4 regions of the Virgibacillus sp. Bac330 genome follow, and region 2 is predicted to be linked to each of the others. Evidence: riboswitches for the same ligand, from Rfam matches in the RefSeq annotation. Region 2 holds a riboswitch; each other region holds the start of a gene.
What was found. A riboswitch is a leader RNA that binds a small molecule or an ion and turns the genes downstream of it on or off. The one in region 2 is predicted to bind thiamine pyrophosphate.
Positions count from the first base shown of each region.

Region 1: it holds a riboswitch for thiamine pyrophosphate, as region 2 does, so the genes downstream of both, thiW (energy coupling factor transporter S component ThiW) here and D9780_RS02345 (thiamine phosphate synthase) in region 2, are expected to answer to the same signal.
Region 3: it holds a riboswitch for thiamine pyrophosphate, as region 2 does, so the genes downstream of both, D9780_RS15565 (YkoF family thiamine/hydroxymethylpyrimidine-binding protein) here and D9780_RS02345 (thiamine phosphate synthase) in region 2, are expected to answer to the same signal.
Region 4: it holds a riboswitch for thiamine pyrophosphate, as region 2 does, so the genes downstream of both, thiT (energy-coupled thiamine transporter ThiT) here and D9780_RS02345 (thiamine phosphate synthase) in region 2, are expected to answer to the same signal.

Region 1 is NZ_CP033048.1:215,799-220,879, reverse strand. Features, by position in the region: gene D9780_RS00960 (ABC transporter ATP-binding protein) at 1-165, opposite strand, end outside; gene D9780_RS00955 (ABC transporter ATP-binding protein) at 207-1,187, opposite strand; TPP riboswitch at 1,831-1,937, shown strand; gene thiW (energy coupling factor transporter S component ThiW) at 2,176-2,670, shown strand; gene thiD (bifunctional hydroxymethylpyrimidine kinase/phosphomethylpyrimidine kinase) at 2,810-3,616, shown strand; gene thiM (hydroxyethylthiazole kinase) at 3,613-4,386, shown strand; gene thiE (thiamine phosphate synthase) at 4,484-5,065, shown strand.
Region 2 is NZ_CP033048.1:524,115-529,195, forward strand. Features, by position in the region: gene D9780_RS02330 (HAD family hydrolase) at 1-252, opposite strand, end outside; gene D9780_RS02335 (acetamidase/formamidase family protein) at 532-1,431, shown strand; gene D9780_RS02340 (DinB family protein) at 1,560-2,021, opposite strand; TPP riboswitch at 2,307-2,417, shown strand; gene D9780_RS02345 (thiamine phosphate synthase) at 2,907-3,518, shown strand; gene thiO (glycine oxidase ThiO) at 3,502-4,611, shown strand; gene thiS (sulfur carrier protein ThiS) at 4,778-4,981, shown strand; gene D9780_RS02360 (thiazole synthase) at 4,986-5,081, shown strand, end outside.
Region 3 is NZ_CP033048.1:3,331,116-3,336,196, reverse strand. Features, by position in the region: gene D9780_RS15575 (ABC transporter ATP-binding protein) at 1-1,165, opposite strand, end outside; gene D9780_RS15570 (ECF transporter S component) at 1,162-1,743, opposite strand; gene D9780_RS15565 (YkoF family thiamine/hydroxymethylpyrimidine-binding protein) at 1,736-2,353, opposite strand; TPP riboswitch at 2,776-2,878, opposite strand; partial or broken gene lhgO (L-2-hydroxyglutarate oxidase) at 3,245-4,431, shown strand; gene D9780_RS15555 (response regulator) at 4,514-5,081, shown strand, end outside.
Region 4 is NZ_CP033048.1:386,089-391,169, reverse strand. Features, by position in the region: gene D9780_RS01725 (biotin transporter BioY) at 1-172, opposite strand, end outside; gene D9780_RS01720 (3-ketoacyl-ACP reductase) at 1,298-2,020, shown strand; gene thiT (energy-coupled thiamine transporter ThiT) at 2,271-2,867, opposite strand; TPP riboswitch at 3,023-3,125, opposite strand; gene D9780_RS01710 (M4 family metallopeptidase) at 4,100-5,081, opposite strand, start outside.

The sequences.
Region 1 (5,081 bases), 310 kb from region 2:
TTTTCCGCATCCTGACTCTCCAACAATACCAAGTATCTCTCCTTCTCTTACACTGAATGAGACATCATCGACAGCTTTGATAACACGCTTTTTCCTTCCAAATACCCCGCCTTTAACTGCGAAATGTTTCTGTAATCCTTTCACTTCTAACAATGGTTGGACCACTTTCTCCTCTACCTCCTTCCTGCTTGCTTTAATGGGAACAATCATGCTTCCTTTTCATGTAAAAAGCATCTACTTGTGCGGTTATTTTCTAGTTCATATAATGGAGGGTTTGCTTGAAAACATGGTGCAAATGCCCATTCACAACGAGGTGCAAAACGACAACCTATCTTTTCCTTCTGTGGCTTAGGAACCGTACCTGGAATAGAATATAATTGTTGTTCTGTTTTCTTCACATTTGGTAATGAACGAATTAATCCTTTTGTATAGGGGTGGTTAGGATATTTTAATATTTCTCTCGTCGTCCCTTCTTCGATGATTTGCCCAGCATACATCACTGCGACGCGATCACAAATCTCTGCAACGACACCTAAATCATGTGTGATGAACAGAATAGCTGTCTGCTTTTCTTGATTTAACTGTCGCATTAAATCGAGTATTTGTGCCTGTATCGTTACATCAAGTGCTGTTGTTGGTTCATCCGCTATTAACAAATCTGGTTCGCAAGCCATCGCCATTGCAATCATGACCCGCTGTCGCATTCCACCTGATAATTGATGCGGATAACTAGCGACAATAGCATTTGCCCTAGGAATTCCAACAAGTTCTAATAATGTAATCGCTTTGTTACGCGCTTCTTTTTTGCTTGTTTTTTCGTGTAGTCGAATCGCTTCTATCATTTGATTACCAATGGTAAATAAAGGATCTAAAGATGTCATTGGTTCCTGAAAAATCATAGCAATTTCATTTCCCCGTATCTGTTTCATTCTTTTAGGAGAAGCTGATACGATATTTTCCCCTTTAAAATAAATGTCACCACTTACAATTTTGCCAGGCGGGCTAGGTATTAATTGCATGATGGATAAGGATGTGACGCTTTTTCCACAGCCCGATTCTCCAACAATACCAACGACCTCTCCTTTACATACAGATAAACGAACCCCATTCACAGCGGGAACCTCCCCTTTTTCCGTAAAAAAATGCGTATGGACATCTTTTAGTTCCAGTATGACTTCTTTGGACATTCTGATTTCACCTCGTTTCTTACAAATTTCCACCACTCTAAAGCACCTCAACTTTAGAAATAGATAGTTTCTTGCCATATATTTGCGGTGGATGTTGTCATGCCTTTACATTTTAAACTCGCAAATAGGTATCTTGTTAACAAACTAAAAATTCAGTCTATTGAAACAGTTTTTTCCCCGGTTCATTATCACCTGTAAGGAATATCTTGCATTTACTTATTTTGTAATAGATTTGTTCCCCCTCCTTTCACTTTCTGATTTATCCTTCTATAATCTCATGGAGTAGATCACCACCTCTTCATGAAAGCGTTTCTAATATACCGATGAAAAACTAGGATTTTAGAACCATCTTGTAATGCTTATCATATTCATGTCCACATGAAATTATTAACCTTTCTTTTAAAAGTTTTGAATATGTTTTAACTTCATCTATAAAAGATGGACCGTAATTTTATAGAAAGTGGATTTGCAGGCCATTATTCAAAACAGGCAATTATTTTCCCTTTACAACTATCTCTAAACCACGCAAGTACAATTCAAGGTAATAAAGATGCGGAAAGGTACTAGCTTTTTCCATGACAAACATCTACCATTTTGTTAAGCTTGATGTGTTAGCGTTTAATATTTTAGTAGAATATTTTATAAGAACTACTAGGGGAGCCTATCATGGGCTGAGAAGAAGCAATAGCTTCTGACTCTTATTGACCTGATCTGGTTAAGACCAGCGGAGGGAAGTAGTAGAGATTCTCTTTCTATATTTCTTCTTCTAAGTCAGGTTCTGTCTGGGGTCTGACTTTTTTTGCATGTTAGGAAAAGATAAGGTTTATAGGATGAGTAACATGGCGTTATGCTTGTTCCTTTTGTTCTATTCTATTCGTCGACAACGACTTCTCGTTTAGAATGAAAGAAACCTTACAGCAACTTCTATTAAAAATGCTGTTCTTCACTACTTTCCTCTTAGTAAAATAGACAAAAGCAAGGTGATGCTATGAAAAAAACATACACATTAACATTAATGGCTGTCTTTGTTGCTATTGGCACACTAGCAGCACAATTTCTTTGGTTCCCTGCTGGATTTGCCAAAGCGTACCCCGTGCAACATGCTGTTAATGTGATGGCAGCTATTACGTTAGGACCTGGACCTGCTGTAATAATAGCTTTTATGATTGGTCTGTTACGAAATATGCTAGGACTTGGAACTTTATTAGCATTTCCAGGAGCCATGGTAGGAGCATGGTTTGCAGGTTTACTGTATCGTAGATTTGAGAAGAAACGATGGGCTGTCATTGGAGAAAGTATAGGGACTGGAATTGTAGGATCCTTGCTTGCCGTACCCATTGCTCGCTTATTCATGGACAGTAGTGCCGGAGCTCTATTCTTTGTCCCGTCATTTTTAGCAAGTAGCATTTCTGGAGCTTTTTTAGGGTGGTTTATTGTTTCACGCGTGAATACAGATAAGCTGATTCGTATACAAAGGCAGTAATAAACTGGCTTTAAGTCCAAGACTATATGATAACTATTTATATGTTTGGGAATCATTCTAGATAGTAGTTCGCTCGAAAATGAGCCATCATGGTTCACGAAATATACTGGCAATTATATAAAGAAAGGAAGCGAATAATTTGAAACCAATTCCATGTGCATTAACGATTGCAGGAACTGACCCAAGTGGAGGTGCAGGTATTCAGGCAGATCTGAAAACATTTCAAGAGTTAACTGTTTATGGTATGTCCGTCATCACATCGATTGTTGCACAAAATACAACTGGTGTACAAAATGTCCACCATATCCCTATTGATATGATAGATGAGCAATTGCAATCTGTTTTTTCTGACATGCCTGTACACAGTCTAAAAACAGGCATGATTGCCAATGAATCGATGATGCGCGTCATCCAAAAACAACTTACTAGTACAGACGCATACTACGTCATGGACCCTGTTATGGTTGCTACTAGCGGCGATCCTTTAATTGCCGAAGAAGCAAGAGATTATTTAAAAGAACAGCTTCTACCTTTAGCAACTGTTGTTACGCCAAATATTCCAGAAGCAGAATTTATTACTGGCAACAAAATCCATGATGTTAACGATTTACAAGAAGCAGCCAAAGAAATGGTGGATAAACATGGTGCTCGGGCTGCCCTAGTAAAAGGTGGACATATGCATGGAGATGCCATTGACTATTTATATGATGGACATAAGATGCATACCTTTCACTCCAAACGCTTTGACACAACAAGTACGCATGGCACTGGTTGTACGTACTCGGCAGCCATTACCGCTCATTTAGCTAAAGGCCTGCCGTTATATGAAGCGGTAAAAGAGGCTAAACAATTTGTTACAGCAGCTATTAAGCATTCTTTCCCATTAGGCGCTGGGAACGGCCCTACCAACCATTGGGGAATTCGTGAAGAAAGGGTGAAACAATGAATACATCAATTATAGAGCAAGTTAGGGAGGCCAATCCGTTAATTCACAATTTGACAAATGAAGTCGTGATGAATTTTACTGCTAATGGTTTACTAGCTTTTGGGGCTTCACCGATTATGGCAAAAGCAACAGAAGAAGCAGAAGAAATGGCGTCCATTTCTAATGGTGTGCTTATAAATATTGGTACATCAACATTGACAGAGCTACCAGCAATGAAGCTTGCTGGTAAAGCCGCCAACAAAAAAGACATCCCAGTAGTACTAGACCCTGTTGGCATTGGCGCCACATCATTTCGTAAAGATGTCGTTAAACAATTATTACAAGAAGTACAATTTACTGTTATTAAAGGAAATGCAGGCGAAATGGCTAAGCTAGTTGATATGCCATGGGAAGTAAAGGGGGTAGAATCTGTCGGAGATGGTGATGGCAAAGAGATTGCTAAAAAAGTAGCCAACATGTATCATACGACTGCTGTAGTAACAGGAGAGACGGACTATATTTGTAGTAACAATGAAACAGTAATAGAAAACAGAAGCGGGCATGTCTATTTGGAAAAAATTACAGGTGCTGGTTGTTTGCTAGGCTCTATTATAGCTGCTTGTCTAACTACAGATGCGAAAGTAGAAGAACAAGCATTTGCAGCCGTACAATTTTATGGATTAGCAGCCGAGTATGCTGCTAAACAAGAGCATGTTCAAGGTTCTGGCAGCTTTCTTCCGGCCTTTATTGACGCATTGTCCAATGAAATAGATCAACTTAACACCAAATAATATGTAGAAAAACTTTCCTTTCGCAAAAGCTAAACGTTAAGTAAATAAGGAGGCTAGAGGCTTGCATTTACAAACAGCTTTACGTAAATATTTCATCATGGGAAGCCAAAATTGTGATCGAGACCCGAAGCAAGTTTTAAGAGAAGCGATTCAGGCAGGTATTACAGCTTTTCAATATCGCGAAAAAGGATCTGATGCTTTATCTGGCAACCAAAAAATACAATTAGGAAAAGAATTGCGCGCTATCTGTTGTCAACATAACATTCCGTTTTTTATCAATGATGATGTAGAGTTAACAGAAGTTTTAGAGACTGATGGCATACATGTCGGTCAAGATGATAAAGACGCAAAAGAATTGCGCCAACAGTTTCCAAATAAATGGATTGGACTTTCTGTTTCTAACCTAGAAGAACTGCATGCCAGCCCGCTGGATTACGTTGACTATCTTGGCGTCGGCCCCATTTTCCCGACTTCGACAAAAGAAGATGCAAAGATGGCAGTAGGTACAGGCTTTATAACAGAAATAAAACGGCTGTACCCCAACATGCCAATTGTTGGGATAGGCGGAATTAACACGGAAAATGCGGCAGCTGTTATGGAAGCGGGCGCTGATGGCGTTTCTGTTATATCGGCAATTACTAAAGCTCCCGATATAGAAGAAGCAATCGCAAAACTATAAAGGAAGCCAAACCAAG
Region 2 (5,081 bases):
GTTTTTTAATATTTTCTCAGATTCATAGAGATAGTCTTCCTCTATAAGGTTAAAGGAAAATTTTTCTCCGTATACGCTTTTTAAGATTTTCTCATCTTCCTGGTTTCCAGCACCAATAATCTTACGGTATATGTCTAGCGTTAAGTTATACCCAGCATTTTTCATCGCCTTTTTTAAGGCTTGGAAGGCAATCCGTTCCGTGTCAAATAGTAAACCGTCCATATCAAAAATCATTAATTTTAATTGACTCATTGCATATCCTCCTAAATGAATGTAATATGTTTGTACTTTATTAGTACTGTTCTTAGTTAGTAACGAAAATATACAGTCGGAACTTCTGTTGAAAGTGCGTGTATTATTCTTTCAGCTTGATTATTAACGCACTTCAAGTATAGAAACCATGTTCATTATAGCAGTCATAAGAGCAACTAGCTAACATTTGGGTGAAAGGGAGGGGAAGAATAGTAGTATAATAAACTTAGCTAACATAGAAACGATATCACAAAGCTGTGAATTAGGAGGTATACACAAGTGAAAAGAATTGCGAAGGAAACCTATGTTTTGTCAATGTCACCAAAGAACAAGCCCGTAGAAACAGTTTTTTCAGGAGAAACAATTCTATTTGAAACGTACGATTGTTTTAGTAACGAAATGAAAAGTGAAGATGATTTATTCCACACCGTCGGGTGGGATAAAATTAATCCAGCGACAGGACCGTTGTTTGTGGAAGACGCCAGACTAGGAGATACATTAAAAGTGGATATATTGGATATTCAAATTGCTAACCAAGGCTTAATGTCCATCACACCAAAAATGGGGGCTTTAGCAGGTAGTTTTACTGATGAAAAAACAAAAATTATTTCTATACATGATGGGAAAGCTATTTTTAATGAAACTCTACAATTACCGATAAAACCTATGATTGGAGTTATTGGAACTGCTCCACTTGATGAAGATGTGCCAACAGGAACGCCAAAAGATCACGGTGGAAATATGGATTGTAAACGAATTGGAATAGGATCTTCCCTTTATTTACCGGTAAATGTAGAAGGGGCTCTTTTGGCAATGGGAGATGTACACGCAGTTATGGGAGATGGTGAGGTAGTTATTTGTGGATTAGAAATTGCTGCTGAAATTACAGTTAAAGTTAGCGTAATTAAAGGACAACCTTATCCACTTCCCTTTTTAGCTGATGACAAACACGTAATGACGATAGCGTCTCGTGAAACGCTAGATGAAGCTTCTAAGCAAGCAACGAAACATATGCATACTTTTCTTGTGAATATACTGAAAATGGAAGCGCATGAAGCAGCAATGTTTCTATCTGTGGGAGCAGATTTAAAAATTTGTCAAATTGTTGATCCGTTCATGACATCGCGAATGGAACTTCCAATGTGGGTACTGGATAAATACGGTTATCAACTACTGTAGAGAACAAGTTTTACGATTTCTATGTGAAGAAAAGGTGAAGTGAAGGAAAAATAAGCATATAAAAATGAATGGTCTTTATTGAGAGAAATGGTAGGGGGAAAACTCCCCTATCCCCCTACAAGTGCAAGTCATTTTCTTTTTGCAGCGATTAAATGAATTGTATGTATCTGACCAGTATGATGTGCTTCATGGAATGTAGCAACTTTTGCTAGTCCGCCGATTGTATCTTGCCCTAGAAAAGGTTTTTCCAATGGCGTAGCAAAATATTCCGCGTCCAGTTTCATAGCACGCTCCATTTGTTGTTGTAGTTTTTCTCTTAATTCTGTAAGGGATGGCACATTATTTGGCCAATCAGCAGGTTTTGTACCGTTTCCAAATAGAGAAATAAATTCCTCTGGTAAATGCTTTGTTTGGTTCGGGAAACCAAATAGAAATTGCTCCGCAACAGTTAAAATATGTCCGATATGCCAATGTACCGTATTATTTAGTTCGTCTAATTGTTCGTCAATTAGTGATTCATCTAGCTTATCTAGTTCAATAAACAGCATGTTACGATTCAACGCAAATTGTTCAATTAAATCTTTACTCATTTTTCATCCCCCTATTTGTTCAATTCGAGATTAGTATAACAGAGAAGTTATAAGATGAATAGTTTTATACCTATATATGTATAAGAAATGTTGTTTTGATTTTTTACATTGATTTCATTGTTACTGATACTACCGAAAGCGAATTGCGGATTTGACACTTAGAGTTATTAGACATGTTCCCAGTCTGGAGCCGAAGTTTTAAGTACTTTAAAGGTAATGGAAGGAAAATGCTGGACATATGGTTTTATGTGCTGTAAGGTAGAAGTTAATAAAATGATGAATATTTGAAATCGCTAGGGGTGCCATTTTTAATGGCTGAGATCAACGTGCAACGTTGGGACTCTTTGAACCTGAACTGGCTAACAAACCAGCGGAGGAAAGTGACTGTAAGACTATTTACTGTACATAGTCTTGCTTCTATATATGTGTATACATGTCACTTTTTCCGACGTTGGAGAAAGTGACATTTTTTTGTTCCGGTCTAGGAAATTATAAAATTTTAGCAGCTATGGGTAAACTAACTAAGTTATTTAGCCACGTCCGGCTCCAGCGCCTTCAACTAGGCGACTTCGCGAAATTGCCCTACGGGATAAGTCATCATCGGTTCGTTCTAAATAGGAAGGCCGACTAAAGACGGGCTTGCCGGAGGGCGCCGACATACTCCTGTTGCAGGAGCATGATTCCTAAAACTTTCGTTGATTCGTTCCAGTCGCTACGTTGCTAACCGGGCGCCCCGAGCCTTTGTTCCACTATAAGAAAATCCTTGGAACGCATAAGGTAGTCTCTATCATCATGAAAAGCATTCGCTTTTCATGTCAAGATGTGTTGTATAAAAAGCCTTCCATTTTTCCACAAAACTGGATTAAACGAATAGGAGGGGACCTAATGCAATTATATGCGGTAACGAATGGAGAAACGGAAGAGACAAAATTAATCAATACAATACTAGCAATTGCTCCTTTCGTAGATCACATCATTTTAAGAGAAAAACAGAAATCGAGATTCGAATATTTGCAATTTGTGCAGGTATTAATAAACGGCGGTGTTCCAAAAGAAGTACTTTGTATTCATACGCATGTTAAAATTCCGTTTTTAACGGGAGTAAATCAATTGCATTTACCTGAATACTGCACAAATATAGGGGAGATAAAGCGCTTATTTCCCTCTTTAAGGGTGGGGAGTTCTGTTCACTCTTTGGAAGCGGCAAAATATGCTGAAGATAATGGGGCAGACTATGTGATGTTTGGACATATTTATCAAACAAATAGTAAACCAGGCATAAAACCAAGAGGATTATACCAATTGGAACAAATCATTCATGCACTTACAATCCCAGTCATTGCAATTGGTGGGATAACAGGAGATAGAATATCCCATTTTAAAGATATTGGGGTAACAGGTGTTGCTGTCATGTCGGGGATTTTTAGTGCAACTTGTCCAAAAACAGCTGCTATGAGCCTACGTAAGGAGGTAGAGAAAATTGAAGGATCATTATGAAGTTGTCGTTGTTGGCGGTGGAATTATTGGTCATGCTGTTTCGTATCAATTAAATAAAAATAATGTAACTACCCTTGTTGTTGAAAAACAGCAAAGTGGAAGAAAGGCGACAAAAGCAGCTGCCGGAATGTTAGGTGTACATACGGAAAATAGTAATGCAAATGAGTTTTATAAATTTTGTCAATCTAGTAGAGATATGTATCAGGAATTAAATTGGGAATTGTATCAACTAACATCTATCGATATTCAGTTAGCTTCTGGAGGCATGGTGGAGCTCGCTTTTCATGAACAGGAAAAACAAGCAATAGAATTAAAGCGACAAGCTTTCCCAAATTTAGAATGGGTGGACCAAAGGCAACTGAAAGCATGGTATCCCATGTTAGGCAAAGAAGCGATTGCTGGCATTTACATGGAGACGGATGGGCACGTGGAACCCTCACGAGTTTGTGAAGCTTTTAAACAAGGGGCTATTGCAAAAGGAGGCAAGGTGAAAGAGGACTGTCATGTATGGAACATAAACCACGTTGGCAAAACTTTTCACTTGGATACAGATGAAGGTTTGATAACAGCTGAGCGCGTAGTAATTGCTACAGGGGCTGAGAGTGGGCGATGGTTTACAGCAATGGGGCTAGTTAATCCAATGATACCAGTAAAGGGGGAATGTTTATCCGTTATTTCTAGCGATATTCAGTTAAAACAGACACTCTTTTGTAAGGATTTTTACCTTGTACCAAAACGAGATGGTCGCTATGTTATTGGCGCAACTTCCGAACGTTACAATCAATCGTCCTATATTTCTGTGGGAGGAATTGAATCTTTGCTAACGCATTTTAATACTATTTTTCCATCCTTTCGTAATGCTAGGATAGATTCCTTTTTAACAGGTGTGCGACCTGGAACAGAAGATGGGATCCCTGTTATTGGAGAGCATCCTTATTTACCAGGTCTTTATTATGCTACTGGGCATTATCGAAATGGGGTATTGTTGGCACCTGCAACGGCGCAATTAATTGGTGACCTAATAATGAATCAAAGCCAAAAAAATATTGGAAACCTAGTGTCTCCCCAGCGTTTAGCGATGGTTAATAGCTAAAACTAGAAAGATATTTCCGAAGATACGCACTATTAAGTCGAAGATGTATTTTATAAAAAACTAGCTTCAGATCAAGTTTTTTTATGGGGAGCCTATGTTTTGCTAGGATGATGCATTCACATTTTTGGCTTTTTCTATATTGCTATAAAAGAGAGGAGGATATGGTGTGGAACTGCACGTGAATGGAGAGACATTGCATTTTGCCAAAGATACGATGACAATGCTTGATTTGTTAGAAGCTTATGACATCGAAGAAAAAGTAGCGGCAGTAGAAAAAAACAAAGAAATTATTCGCAAAACAGATTATTCACAGACGATTTTGGAAGACGGAGATAGAATTGAAATTGTTCATTTTGTAGGGGGAGGTTAAACCAATGTTACAAATTGGAGATAAAACATTTGCATCTAGATTACTGTTAGGAACCGGAAAATACCCCAGTTTTCAAGTGCAAAAAGAAGCGGTAAATGTA
Region 3 (5,081 bases), 1.6 Mb from region 2:
GGTCAGTGATAAATTGGTGTTCGGGATTTTGAAATACGTAGCCAATTTGTTGCCGTAATTCTTTTTGCTTCCATTGATCAATGGAGCGATTGTTTACATATATATTTCCTGCTGAAGGGAACTCTATCCCTGCTAACAAACGAGTGAGTGATGTTTTCCCGCTTCCATTTGCCCCTGTAACCGCAATAAAGGATGGGCCTGCCCAAGAGAAAGTAATGTCACGTAGAATTTTTTGTTTCTTTTTCGAAAGCTTTACGTTGTGAACTTCTATGATAGGTTCCAATGCGCAGCTTTTTTTGGCAGTTGTTTCTAAAAACGTTTGATCCAAATAGGACATATGCGTTGTAAAATCTTCGTAAGTGAAAGGGATTTTTGAAAAAGCTGCTTGATTATTGTCACAAGCTTGTAACGCGAGTTCCGTAATAGACGGAAGTGCAATGCCTTCTAATTGAAAAAGGTCCGCATGTTTTGTAATCGCTTCTGTTAAAGAACCATCAAATACACCATGTCCTGCTTTGGATAAAATAAAGGCTCTCTCTATAAAAGAGATCCACCCGTCCAATTGATGTTCAATAACAATGAGCCCAATTTTTTTATCTTCCTGAATATGTTTCATCGTTTGAATGAATGCCTGTTTTGCTAGTGGATCTAAATTAGCAGTTGGCTCGTCTAAAATTACAAAGTCGGGTTCAAGTGCTAGGATGCATGCTAGCGCGAGCTTTTGCTTTTGTCCTCCAGATAGAGAATGAATGTTTGCTTCTTTATAAGCGGTTAAGCCTACCATCTGCAATACTTCGTCTATCTTTGTGGCAATTTTATCTCTCGGTGTGTCGATGTTCTCCAATCCAAAAGCGATCTCATCTTCTACCGTCAACATACAAAATTGACTTTCAGGATCTTGGAAGACGACACCGACATGTTTACTCATTTCTCCAGGTTTCGTATCTTGAATCGAAGTCCCAAAGATATGGATATCTCCTGCTATTTCCCCATCAAGTTCGCGAGGGTAAATCCCGTTTAAGCAACAAGTTAATGTGCTTTTTCCACTGCCACTTGGTCCGAGTAGAAGCATCGTTTCGCCAGAACGCAAATCAAAGGATAGCTTGTTGATAGTAGGGTGTTCATGCTCGTTAAACCAAAGTGTGAGTTCGCGCACTTGAATCATGATACAGACCTCGCTTTATCTATTTGCTTTCCAAGGGCAAAACTAGATAATACACCTGTCTTAGCTAGTGAGTCACTAATTGCTTTTCCAAGTACACCGGAAATAATTGCGCCACTGATCATTCTAACGATGAGCATGCTAATCACATAAGGTGTGCTTAAAGCAGCATATCCGCCACGAAAATAGCCCCAAACAAAACTAAAAATCGCTGCTCCAACTCCTGCAAGCATTAATACCCATAAGGAATAGCGTTTATATCTTGTCGCAGCAAAAGCAGTCTCTGCACCAAGCCCTTGGATCATTCCAGTAATAATAATGATTGGCCCCATCGCATTGCCTAAGAGCATTTCCACCGTAGCGGCAATTGTTTCGGATAGAAAAGCCGCTCCTGGTTTACGTAATATATAGGCCGCAATAATGGATACGATAAACCAAATTCCAAAAATAAAGTCATAACCAATGGGGCCCATAAATGATACAAGTAGCTTTCCTACTGGGAGGAAAGCTAAATAGACAATCCCAAATACGACCGATAAAACAGCCATAACAATAATTTCTTTTAAACGCCAGTTAGTCATCACTGTTCACATCCTTTTTAGAAGGACTGTTAGCTGATATTGTCGTCGTCATAACGGTGTGAGAAGATCCACTATGTTCCATGTTGACAAAGACTTGTTCCAAGCCATTAAATACATCCTTCCCATCCCCATCTAATCGTGTGGCGTAATGAATGGAGGATACGCGGATGTTTTGCTTTTTCATGGCTTCAATTTGGTCGTAAATGAGATTCATATAGTCGCCGCCACCTAATGGATAGAGAGAAAACTTTCCAGCTACCTCTTGTTTGATCTTCTTGCTCTCTGCCTCGTTTAATCGTCGGTCATCTTCAGCTAAAAATACATCCCCATCAGAATCTCCTGGACAACCGATAGAATAGGTACCACTAAATACGACATGGTAACCTGTTTGTGCGGCATGAAGAAATAAAGCTTTTGTGACATCAAATACATGGGTGATTTTTCCTCTCACACATGTACCGACGTCCGTTGTTTTCACCCAAACTTTAGATGTGTCTACTTCTTTTAATGCTGTTGTAATAACATCCACAAATTGATCTGTCATCGGATAAATGGCAAAATCACAGCCAGCTATTCTACTGTTGTGGCAAGTATGAAATGGATTATTCAATTTTCTTCCTCCTTCTATAAATCATAGTTTTATAATGTACCGCGATGAAATTGTGCTACAAGCGCAAAGGAACTCGTTTTGAACTTTTATAAACAAATTTTCACATAGAACAAAGGCTCGGTGTGCCCGGTTAGCAACGTAGCGAGTGGAACGAATCAACGAAAGTTTTAGGAATCATGCTCCTGCAACAGGAGTATGCCGTCGCCCTGCGGCAAGCCCGTCTTTCGTCGCCTTCCTAATTAGAACTATCGTAAGGCAATGGAGTGAAGTCGCCTAGTTGCTGGGCGCTTGCGCCGGACGTGGCTAAATAACTTAGTTAGTTTATCCACAGCTGCAAAATTTTATAATTTCCTAGACCACAAAAAAGACTGCATTCGTGAAGAAGGCAGTCTTTACCAAATAGACTATGTATGTTGTACTCTCTGGTTTTGACTGCACTTCCCCACGCTAGTATTATCCAGATCGGGTATTAAGGGTCAGAAATTATCCTCTCAGCCATCTAAAATAGCTCCCCTAGTGCAAATAGTTATGCGGTTTTATAGTTTGTTATAGTGAATTATAGTATAGAACGTCAACGTTCACAACCAATTTGTTTGAAGCTTATAAGTAACTTGCATAGTAAATACCATTACCTTATCGAAAATAGCAGTCTATCTGTTTTTGTTTAAATTTGGTTGCAAAAGGTGGTCCATTTCATACTAAATAGGTTATGGTGATGCGAAAAACCATGTTGATTGTGAAATTGCACAGCTGTTTTTGCTTTAGCTATGTTTCAAGTTGTTACATTTAGTTTAAAGACTGGTTTAATTCGAAATAATTATTTAATTAAGATAATATGTTGAATATACAGATTGGAGACCTAATTGAAGTAAGGAAAGGGGGAATTCGTGCATGTATGATTACATTATTATTGGTGGAGGTATTGTAGGTTTAGCAACGGCATGGCAGCTGAAAACAAAGCATCCGCATTCATCCATTGCCGTATTGGAGAAAGAAGCAGCCTGGGCAGCTCATCAAACAGGGAGGAACAGTGGGGTCATTCATAGTGGCATTTATTATAAACCTGGTAGCTTAAAGGCCCAATTAGCGGTGAAGGGTAGAAATTCTATGATTGCATTTTGTCAAAAATATGAGGTGAAACATGAAGTTTGTGGCAAAATCATTGTAGCTACAAGAAAGCGAGAATTACCGTTTATGGATCAACTGTATCACCGAGGTTGTAAAAATGGTTTACAAATAACAAAATTACAAAGAGAGGAAGTTATTGATCATGAGCCATATGTTCAAGCAGAAGGAGGCTTGTATATACCGACAACAGGTATTGTGGATTATCAACAGGTGGCTTATAAATTAGTAGAGTTACTCGCAAACCAAGGAGTTGATTTGTTTTTAAATACACAAGCGCATCAAATAAATGAGAAAGGATTTGAAGTAACGATAGATACGAATCATCAATCTTTGATCGCTAGAAAGGTTATCAATTGTGCGGGCTTGCATAGCGACCAATTGGTTAAACAGTCGGGTATTTTAACGGATGTAAAGATTATCCCTTTTCGTGGGGAGTATTTTACATTAAAAGCAACGAAACATTATGTAGTAAAAAATTTGGTCTATCCAGTACCAGACCCAAAGTATCCATTTTTAGGCGTACATTTGACGAGAGGAATTCATGGTGAAGTGCATGCAGGCCCTAATGCAGTATGGAGTCTTAAAAAAGAAGGATACAATAAGTGGGACATAGATAGGAAAGAAGTACTAGCTACGTTGTTATTTCCAGGATTTTGGCAATTAGCAAAGGCAAATATAAAGGTGGGCGCAATGGAAATGTCGCGTTCTTTGTATAAAGCATTATTTGTAAAAAGTTTGCAGCGTTTTATTCCAGAAATCCAAACAGAGATATGATAAAAGCTCCATCTGGTGTACGCGCACAAGCTATGCTTCGAGATGGAACACTCCTTGATGACTTTTTTATTATACCCGGAAAAAATGTGCTCCACGTTTGCAATGCACCTTCGCCCGCTGCAACAGCTTCGCTAGAGATTGGTAGGATGATAGCTGAACGGGCATCATTATCATAAGTTTTTTCACTAGGAAAGCTTCATTTTACAATTTTATTACAAGGGGGAATACGGGATCAAGTCCGAAGAGAGGGAGATACGAATGTGTAAAAATACAGAGGTAAAAGTTGTTATCATTGAAGATGATCCCATGGTGCAGGAAGTAAACAAAAAGATGGTAGAAAAAGTAAACGGTTTCATTGTTGTCGCTACTGCAAGAGATGGAAAAACAGGTGTCGAGCATTGTCAAATCTATCAGCCCAATCTCGTATTACTCGATATTTATATGCCTGAACAAGATGGAATTCAGACGATAAAGGCGCTTCGACATCACAATATAAATGTGGAAGTAATTGTCATCTCTGCTGCAGAAGATAGGGAAATGGTTCGCAATATGATGCAGCATGGGGCGTTTGATTATCTTATAAAGCCATTTAAGTATAGTCGTTTAGTAGAGGCATTAAACAAGTATCGAGATTATCATCTTCATTTCTATGGCAACGATAGCGTTGACCAAGAAATGATTGACATGTGGATCAATAAGCGGTCAGAAGCAAACTATAAAGCGAATGCGCTTCCAAAAGGATTGAATAAGCAAACATTACAGCAAATTACCAACTTATTAGAACGCAAAAATAGTTCTATTTCAGCTGATGAAGCAGCTTCCTGTA
Region 4 (5,081 bases), 140 kb from region 2:
CTAACGCACCTTGTTTACTGCCTAAAATAGTTGCCGTAATTCCGACTGCTAAAGTTTGTCCACTTATCGGTATTAGTGGTAATGGTATTTCTATTTGTGCCAAAATAGCTGTGAGTGCTGCAAACAAAGCACAGTTAAGCATGAGGCGAAGTCTTTTTCGTTGCTGTTCCATGTTAATAAATCCCCCCATTTCACATAAACGTTCATGTTTTTTCAAAATTGTACTTGGAAAAAAGAATATTGTCAACTTCACTAACGTGATAGTTTACATTTAGAGTGAGCAATTTGTTGTTTAAACGTTCTATATTAGGGAGAAGCAATAATACGTCATTCAGTAAATGCCATTAATCGATGCATTTTTAAATAATTAAAATATAAATGAATATTGAATATAGCAAAGAGTACTAGAGATAATGATAGTTATTCAGTCTTCTTTTTCGTTTAAAAGTAACTTATTTTAAACCGGCTACTTCCTTATAGCGTTAAACGTACTTAACCAGGAGACGAGCGACTTTTACTCGTTCATGAGCGCTTTTCGGATCACGGCGAGCGCTTTTTCGACGTGATTGAGCGATTCTCGGATCATGGCGAGCTACTTTTACTCGTTCATGAGCGATTTTCGGATCACGACGAGCTACTTTTCGACGTGCTTGAGCGATTCTCGGATCACAGCGAGCGCTTTTTCAACGTGCTTGAGCGATTTTTGGATTACGGCGAGCGCTTTTTCAACGTGCTTGAGCGATTTCTGGATCACGGCGAGCGACTTTTACTCGTTCATGAGCGATTTCAGGATCATGGCGAGCGACTTTTACTCGTTCATGAGCGATTCTCGGATCACGGCGAGCGCTTTTTCGACGTGCTTGAGCGCTTTTCGGATCACGACGAGCGCTTTTTCAACGTGCTTGAGCAATTTTCGGATTACGGCGAACGACTTTTACTCGTTCATGAGCGATTTCTGGATCATGGCGAGCTACTTTTCGACGTGATTGAGCGATTCTCGGATCACGGCGAGCGCTTTTTCAACGTGATTGAGCGATTTCTGGATCATGGCGAGCTACTTTTCGACGTGATTGAGCGATTCTCGGATCATGGCGAGCTACTTTTACTCGTTCATGAGCGATTTTCGGATCACGACGAGCTACTTTTCGACGTGCTTGAGCGCTTTTTCAACGTGCTTGAGCGATTTCCGACGTGTGGGAGTGATTTTCTAATGATAGAAATGTGTAGTTTGAATCTATTCTTTCAAATAGATATACTTACAATACAAGTAATAATCAATGGAGAGGGGTGGCTTATGATGGGGCAACAAATTAAAGGAAAGACGGCGTATATTACAGGTGCTGGTAGCGGTATTGGAAGAGCAACTGCACTTGCTCTTGCTAAGGAAGGTGTTCATGTAGGCTTCATTGCGCGTACGGAATCCAAATTGGAAGCTGTTGCAAGAGAAGTAGAAACATATGGCGTTAATACCAGTTATGCTGTTGCTAATATAGCAAAGTTGGAAGAAGTAGAGGAAGCTGTTGCGAAGCTAGAAACGTCGCTTGGGTCTGCAGATATTTTAATAAATAATGCAGGTATTGGAGCATATGGCGATTTTCTAGAAATGGATCCAGAAACGTGGAAACAAACTATAGAAGTGAATGTTTTCGGTACGTATCACGTTACTCGCGCCGTCTTACCACATATGCTCAAGAAGAATCAAGGCGATATTATTATGATCTCTTCCAGTAACGGATTAAAAGGGACAGCAGGTTCGACTTCTTACAGCGCTTCCAAATTTGCCATTCAAGGTATGTCCGAAGCTTTAATGCAAGAAGTGCGCAGAAATAACATTCGCGTTTTCACATTAAATCCAAGCCTTGTTGCTACAGAGCTTGCTTTCGGCGAAAAGTTAGCGGAGAAAAATGACGATAAATACATGCAACCCGAAGATTTAGCTGAATACATGGTAGCCCAATTAAAATTGCATCCGAGAATGTTTATTAAACAGTCGTTACAATGGGCTACGAATCCGTTCTAAAAACCAAAACTGTTGCAGACGTTTAACAAAAACGATTTGCAACAGTTTTTATAATTTGCTTTTCGTTTCCTATTCAGAGACTTATAATTCTAATTATTGTAACGGTAACATCTTTTAACTCCAGTTAATTGGCATAACTAACCAGGGATTTAGGCACCAGCTTAGATCTTCCCCTTCTTAAAGCATGAGTTGAAATAAAACTGCTGCTCTCGTCTTTTCTTTTGTAGTCTGAAAAAGAATTCAACTAGATTTAAGAAGCTTTTTTTAGATTTTTCAATGTAACTGTTTCCGCTTGTACTAACCGCGGAGCACTACCTAAAATCACCACTAAAACAATTGCGCAAAAAACAAATGCACCTACAAAAGTCGTGCCATTGGCGATAAAAGAATAAACGAGTGGCGAAGTTCCCTTAGGAGCGTAATCCCCCCAGAAAATGACACCTGCAAGAAAATGCCAAAAATACCTTGCCATGCTGCCCACAAACACTGCTGCTACCCCCCATGTCAAGGCCACTTTTTTACGTCCATTTGCAAAACTTTTTTGAATGAATGGCGAGAGTAATCCTGCAAAACCAACGCTAGCAAAAGCAATAAAATATTCAATTAAAAATTGGGTCGGTGTGAGAATTGTTGCATCACCGAGCATCACCTGTAACAACCCCCATAAGAAACCCGCTAATATCCCTGCTAGCATCCCCCTCCGAAATGCAAGAATAAATATGGGTACCATAGCAAAAGAAATGGATATAGCTGGTGATAATTTAATGGAAGGAAGAAAATCCAAAATCATTGCGAATGCTGCAAAAAAAGCCGCCTCAACCATTACTAATAAGCGAATATTTTTCATTAAAAAAGCTCCCCTTTCACGGAAACCCCAAGGGAAGCATCATTGTTCGACGTAGTTGTTCATTTATTGTGTAGAAGGTAAATGCTTACAAATGCCCGCTTTACATACAGGATCTTCCTGCACCTAAATCGAACTAGCATTTTATGCATAAACCTAAACATTGTTGTCCACATCCCTACGCAAGTGCTAACTAAACAGGTTCAAAGGGTCTCAAACATTTCGTTTCATCTCAGCCAAATGGCTCCCCTTGTGGTTTCTATATATATGATTTTCATCTATTATAAGCGATAAATTGTTCTTTGAACAGTTTTTAGATTCTTTATAAACCAAAAATTTTTTCAACAACAAGTCGTGTTCACATAAATAGTCAGAAAAATAAAGCTAACTTCTTAAATTATTCTAGAGGTTGTGCAAATTTCTCAATTGGGGACGCATATTAAAACGTTTGTATCGATATGCGTATTTCATCAGTGCTTGCATTCCTATCGTCTAGGCGCCTTTTTCTGATTCCAGCACCCTAGGACTTATCTTTAGTTTCAGAACTCCAATATTAAGCGTACGTTGTTTCTAACACGCACATATCCATTGTATTTCTAATTCCGGCACTCATATCGAGCGTGTTTCTTTCACCAGCGTTCGCATACCCTAGCCACCTACGCACATTCCTCATGTTGGTGATAGTTTTTCGACGTTAAAAAGACATGTCTCATATACGGAGCAATGACCTGTCAAAGTCAAAGAAGTATATCTAACATGTCTACAACTAGAGAGCGAGTGATGACTCATTTTCATGTACTTTAAATAAAGTTCGTTTGAAAGATATAGAAAGATAAAACGAGGATCCTCGTTATGTCATGTTGGTAGTATAGCCAAAAGAAAGAATCGTAGGTGGTTTGACATGGAGCTTGGCGAGCACAATTGATGAGCCAAACATGCTATCATGGACCGCTACTCCATGTAAAACCTCTTAAACTACCTGCCGCTTCCATACACTAGTGAAGATAAATACCTATTTATCAATCTATCTATCTTTATAACGATCACTACTTCGTGTTTCATCGTACCAAGCAAATGTGTCGCCAAATCAGACAGATGAACCCAAAACTGTTCACATGCAAAACAGCAGGCTCAAAAAGCAACAGCTTATGCTTTTTGAGCCATCACGCCTTGACAACATTCGACCTGCTGTTTTCTCACTCATTTGTACCTCAAATTCATTCTTTACCTTTTTATTAGTTTACACCAACGCGGTCCCACGCACGAGCAACTTCCTGAGCAGCGCTTTCCCCATACAAATCTTGAGCAGATTGAACGAGTGCTTGCCTTGCATCTTGGAAACTACTATTCGGCGTTAAATAGGTCGTTAATGCACGATAATAAACTTGTTCCGCCTTACTTACACCTATACCATGAACAGTGAAATAAGCCGCTTTATTCGGAATTCCACTATTAATATGAACTCCACCCCAATCACCGTCTCGGGTGTTTGGTAAATGTTGATAATCGTTCATATGATCTGGCTGATTATACCTTGTTGGGTTAGCTAAACTGCGTAGTGCATCCCCTTCAATACCAGGTGTATATACATCTTCACCAATTAACCAATCACCATCCACAAAATAGGCAAAAACATCAGCAAACGATTCATTTAACGCACCAGATTGGTTGGCGTAGACAAGATCAGCTGTTTCGTCAATCACTCCATGTGTAAGCTCATGAGCTACAATATCATTTGCACCAGATAACGGAGCAAAACTTCTTCCATCTCCATTACCGTAAATGATCTTATCACCAAGCCATGCTGCATTATTATAGTTGTTTCCATAATCAACTATCGACCGAATTGTCGAACCGTTGTCATCATAACTAACCCGACCAAATGTATTATAGTAATAATCAAATACTTGTCCAGCATGATAATGAGCATCAACAGCCGCCTGTTGTTCTTGATTCGTGAAACGATTATCTTCATCTTTCACATAAACACCTGGAAGATTTCTATCGCCTCTTCCTTGATTCGTGAACGTTTCAATGACGCCATTCATTCGTTTTGTCGTATCATAGAGATAATAGTCCCCTTGATGATAAAACGTATTTAACTGTCGCTGATGTCCAAGGACACCTATTCCACTTCCAGTAGAAGAAATTTCTTGCGCCTGATTGATCGCTTTTAAAACCTCTCCACTCTCTGCATTCACCCAAATATTCCAGTAC